DNA from 2 places in the Ralstonia sp. 25C genome. Region 2 is predicted to be linked to the other one. Evidence: predicted binding sites of a transcription regulator. Region 2 holds the regulator's gene; the other holds the start of a gene.
The links. The regulator FliA, encoded in region 2, starts transcription of late flagellar genes. The targets are predictions, from matches to a motif close to CTAAAGTTTNNNNNNNNNNNGCCGNTA.
Positions count from the first base shown of each region.

Region 1: the regulator FliA is predicted to act here: its motif matches at 1,351-1,377, upstream of fliD (flagellar filament capping protein FliD).

Region 1 covers NZ_CP196738.1:1,433,520-1,435,919, reverse strand. Annotated here, with positions in the region: gene fliD (flagellar filament capping protein FliD) at 1-1,309, opposite strand, end outside; partial or broken gene ACS7SF_RS24885 (flagellin N-terminal helical domain-containing protein) at 1,514-2,336, opposite strand.
Region 2 covers NZ_CP196738.1:427,413-429,812, reverse strand. Annotated here, with positions in the region: gene flhF (flagellar biosynthesis protein FlhF) at 1-36, shown strand, start outside; gene ACS7SF_RS20465 (MinD/ParA family ATP-binding protein) at 51-824, shown strand; gene ACS7SF_RS20460 (RNA polymerase sigma factor FliA) at 833-1,594, shown strand; gene ACS7SF_RS20455 (MBL fold metallo-hydrolase) at 1,624-2,400, opposite strand, start outside.

The DNA of each region.
Region 1 (2,400 bases), 1.0 Mb from region 2:
CCTGCGTCGCCAGTTGTGTCACGTTCACGGCATAGCTGCCCGCCCGCGTGGTGTCCGAAAACGACGTCGCGCTGACCAGCGAATCCGTGGCCGTGCCGGTGCCCGCAAACAGCGCAGCCACCTGGCTGGGCGACGACGCAATCGCGGTCGACAGCTTGCTGTTGTCGAGCGTGAGCGTGCCGTCCGAATTCATCGTGATACCGACGCTGCCCAGCGACTGATACGCGCCATTGCCAACCGCCTGGCCCAGCACATCGGTAATCTGGTTGACGAGCGTCTTGGTACTCACATCGCCAGCCAACGGGCCATTGTTGGCGCTGTTGGCGGTGTCGATGTGGGTGAGGTTGTTCAGTTGCGTGCGCAGCGCGTTGTAGCCGTTGACGAAGCTGGTGACGGCGTTGGTCGTGGCGGTCGGATCGTTGGCCACCGACACGGTGGTGCTGCCCGTTTTGGCCAGCGTGAACGACGTGCCGTCCACCACGTTCGACAACGTGTTGGTCGGGCTCTGCACGGCAATGCCGTTGACCGTGGCCAGGGCGTTCTGGCCCGTGGTCACTTCGGTCATGTTCTGGGTGCCGGCCGGGTCTTGCGAGAGCAGCGATTGCAGGGTCGAATCGCCCGACACGGAAATCTTCATCTCCGAGCTGGAACCACCCGCCGTGGACGTCAACACCAGGCGGTACGGGTTGCCGCTGCCATCATTGACGATGCTGGCCGATACCCCGAGGTTGGCGGAGTTGATGGCATCGCGGATGCCCGACAGCGTGTTGTTGGACGAGTTGATCGTGATCGAGCCGCCCGGCAAGTTGCCGTTCTGCGTAAAGGTGGAACCCGAGTACTGGCCGTTCGAGAACGTGCCGCCCGACACCGTGCCAAACGAGAACGAAATCGTGGTCGACGCCCCGCTGCCGATGGCCGCCGTGGTGGACGTCTGCCCCTGCGCCGCCAGCACCTGCGACTGCGCAAGCTGGGTCACATTAACGGCGTACGAACCAGCCTTGGCCGAGCTGCCCACCGTGGCGCTCAGCACCGAGGTGTCATAGCCGCTCGCCTTCATGGCGCTGTAGTTGCTCAGATTGGTCAGGCTAGAGAGCGCCGTCTGAAACGTCGATAGCGAGCTCTTAAGCGTGCCCACCGCCGAGAGCTGCGTCTGGTACGAACTCTGCTGGCTCTGCAATTGCGTCAGCGGCTGGCTTTCCACCTTCATCAGGCTGGACACCAGCGTGTTGACGTCGATGCTCGTCCCGATGCCGGGAATGGAGATCGGCGGAACGTAACTGCTCGTGGAAGAGGTGGTCGTGGTCGCCATGTTCTGAAGGGGTAAGCGGCTGCGGCGGGAGTCTCCCTACACAACGGCAGCGCCGGCCACTTCTTTAGGGCATGTCGGCAGCACTTCACAGTGTGCCGTCAGCAAAGAAAAAGGCCGGCGCCCCATAAGGAACGCCGGCCTTTTTGTGCCACCAGCCGCCCGAAAATCGGGAAGGCCGGGGCAGCATCTGTCTGCTGACTAAGATTAGCCCTTCAGCAGGTTCAGGATGCTGTTCGGTGCCGAGTTGGCTTGCGCCAGCATGGCCGTACCCGCTTGTTGCAGGATGTTCTGACGGGTCATGTTCGACGTTTCCGACGCATAGTCGGTATCGATCATGGCCGACTTGGCAGCCGACAGCGCGGTGTTCGACGAGGTCAGCGTGTTGATCGTCGAGCTCAGACCGGCTTGCTGGGCGCCCAGGCTGGCACGTGCCGACTTCAGTGCGGTCAGGTCGGTGGCGATGGCGGCTTGGGCTGCCGTGGCGTTGGCGGCGCTGGTCACGCTCGTGCCGGTCAGCGTACCGAAGGTCAACAGGTTGGCGTTGGTGACCGTGGCAACGTCCGTGGACGAGCTTTGGCCGTACTGGAACGACGTCGATGCAACCGAACCATCGAACAGCTTGGCGCCGTTGTAGTTGGCGTTGGTTTCGATGTTCTTGTTGGCCGTGGCCAGCTGTTGGTATTCCTTGTCCAGGTTGGCCTGGTCAGCGGTCGAACAGACCACCGTTGTTGGCTTCCACTGCCAGCTGGTTCATACGCTGCAGGTTGTTTTCAACCTGGCTCAGGTACGAGTCGGCCGTTTGCAGGTACGACTGGCCGTTGTTGGCGTTCTGGATACCCTGGGTTTGTGCGTTCAGCGTGGTGGTCAGGCTGGAGGCCACAGCGTAAGCAGCGGCATCGTCCTTGGCGCTGTTCACGCGCAGACCGGTCGACAGACGTTGCAGCGAGGTCTGCAGTGCGTCTTTCGATGCCGACAGAGCTTGTTGCGTTTGCAGGGACGAGATGTTGGTATTAAGGCTGAGGGACATGACGGCTCCTAAGATTCCCGATGGCGTTGTTGCCCGATTGGTTGCTCGTTCCGGCTAGGCCGGG
Region 2 (2,400 bases):
CGCGAACCCGGCCTGGCCGCTTTCGATTTCGCCTGAACAAGGGGGCGAGCATGACCACACCTTTCGCCAAGGATCAAGCCGCCGGGCTGCGCCGCATGCTCGGTCAGGCAGCCAGCCGCCGCGTGCTGGTGATCGGCGAGCAAGAGCAGGTGGATGACTTTGTCGACAACCTGCGCATTGCGCTGTCCGCCATGGGCCGCGACGCCGCCGTGGTGAGCGCGCAGACCATGCTGGCGGTGACGGGCATGCTCGAACAGTACGACGACACGGCAGACGTGACGCTGGTGGCCGCGCATTTCGGTATCCGCGCGCTCGCCACAGTGGCTGAGGCTTGCGACGACGTGCTGCTGACCTTTACCGATGGCCCGGAAGGCATCAAGAGCGCGTACACGCTGCTCAAGAAAACCGCCGTGCTGCAAGGTAGCGGCGCCGGCATCCGCACCGTGGTGTGCGGCGCGCATTCGGTGGATTCCGCCCTGCGCGTGTTCAGCAACCTGGCCAACACCGTGGGCCAGTACCTGAACACCCGAATTGATTTCGCTGGTTACCTCCCAGAGGACCGGCACGTAGAACTGGCGCTCTCGCTCGGCAAGCCCGTGGCGAGCGCGTTTCCCGCATCGCCTTCGGCCATGGCGTTCCGCCAGCTTGCCGAAGAGATGCTGAGCTGGGCCAGCAGTATTGACGCAGGGGCCCAAGCCGCTGACAGCACGGGTAACACCGAGCCGTCGCGGGTGATGGTGTCGGCGCAGACACAGGCAACGTCAGAATCAGCACCGACAACAACGCCCCACGCCACCGCGCGTGCGGCCGAGATGGTTTATTGAGGCGCAGCATGAACGAAGCGCCAAAGGCAGGCATGGATATGTACACCGCAACCGGTCGCAAGACCAAGTCCGATGAAATGGCCGCATACGCACCGCTGGTGCGCCGCATCGCCAACCAGATGATGGTGAAGCTGCCGGCCAGCGTGGAACTGGATGACCTCATCCAGGCCGGCATGATGGGCTTGCTCGATGCGCTGTCGCGCTACGAAGAAACGCAGGGCGTGCAGTTCGAGTTCTACGCAGCCCAGCGGATTCGCGGCGCGATCCTCGACGAGCTGCGCGGCTCCGACTGGCTGCCGCGCGGGCTGCGCCGCAATGCCCGCACGATCGAGCAGGCAATCCAGAAGCTGCAGCAGCAGAAGGGCCGTGCGCCCACCGAAACCGAGATTGCTGCGGCGCTGGGCATGTCGCTGGCCGAGTACCAGAAGCAACTGGTCGACCTGCAAGGCAGCCAACTGCTGTATTACGAAGACTTCGACCGCGAAGACGCCGACGCCTTCATCGAAAACCGCGCCGCCGAGAACGACGCCACGCCGCTGGACCAACTGCTGGACCACGACCTGCGCGAATCGGTGGTGGCCGCCATCGAAGGCCTGCCCGAGCGCGAAAAGCTCATGATGAGCCTCTACTACGAGCAGGATCTGAACCTGCGCGAAATCGGCGCCGTGATGGGCGTCTCGGAATCGCGCGTGTGCCAGATCCACAGCCAGGCCATCGCCCGCATCCGCGCCAAGCTGCGGGATCGCGCGTGGCTGCCGACGCCGACCTGATATCGGCGCAGTTTTACGCTGCCAGAGTTTTATTGCGCGGCCAGCGAGTCATCTCGCGGCCGCGTTTTTTCTTTGTGCAACTCGGTGACAAGGCGCGCGGCCTCGGCATCCCACACGCGCGTTTCACCGTGGCGGAAGAGGGTGAAGCGCTCGGCCGGCACGTTGGCCGCCTTCAACGCGTTCGCCAGGTCGGTGATGGGCTGGTCGAGTGCTTCGTCCGTCAGCGGGAACGTGCCCCAGTGGATGCCCACGGCCTGTCGCGCGCCAATGTCGTGCATCACCTGCACGGCTTCGGTCGGATCAATGTGCTGGGACTTCATGAACCAGCGCGGCTCGTAAGCGCCCACGGCAATCGCCGCCACATCAAAGTGACCAAAGCGCGCGCCAATGTCGCGCGTGTCTTGCGAATACCCCAAGTCCCCCGAGAACCAGAAGCGCAACTGCGGATGCAGCAGTGCCCAACTGCCCCATAGCGTGTGGTTGCGGTCGTACAGGCCGCGTGCGGACCAGTGCTGCACGGCGCAGAAGTGCACGGTGAAAGGGCCCGAGCGGCCCACAAGCGTCGCCTCGTCATCCCAATCGAATGCGCGCACGTTGGCGTTGCTACCCGACAAGCGCGTGCCGCGTACGTTGCGCGCAAACCAGTGGTCGATCCCCAGCGGTACGAAGAACATCGGTGCGCCACCGGGCTGGCGCATGAGCGCGCGCACGCTGGCCTTGTCGAGATGGTCGTAGTGGTTGTGCGAGATCAGCACCAGATCGATATGCGGCAATTGCTTGAGCGATAGCCCTGGCGGCTGGTGCCG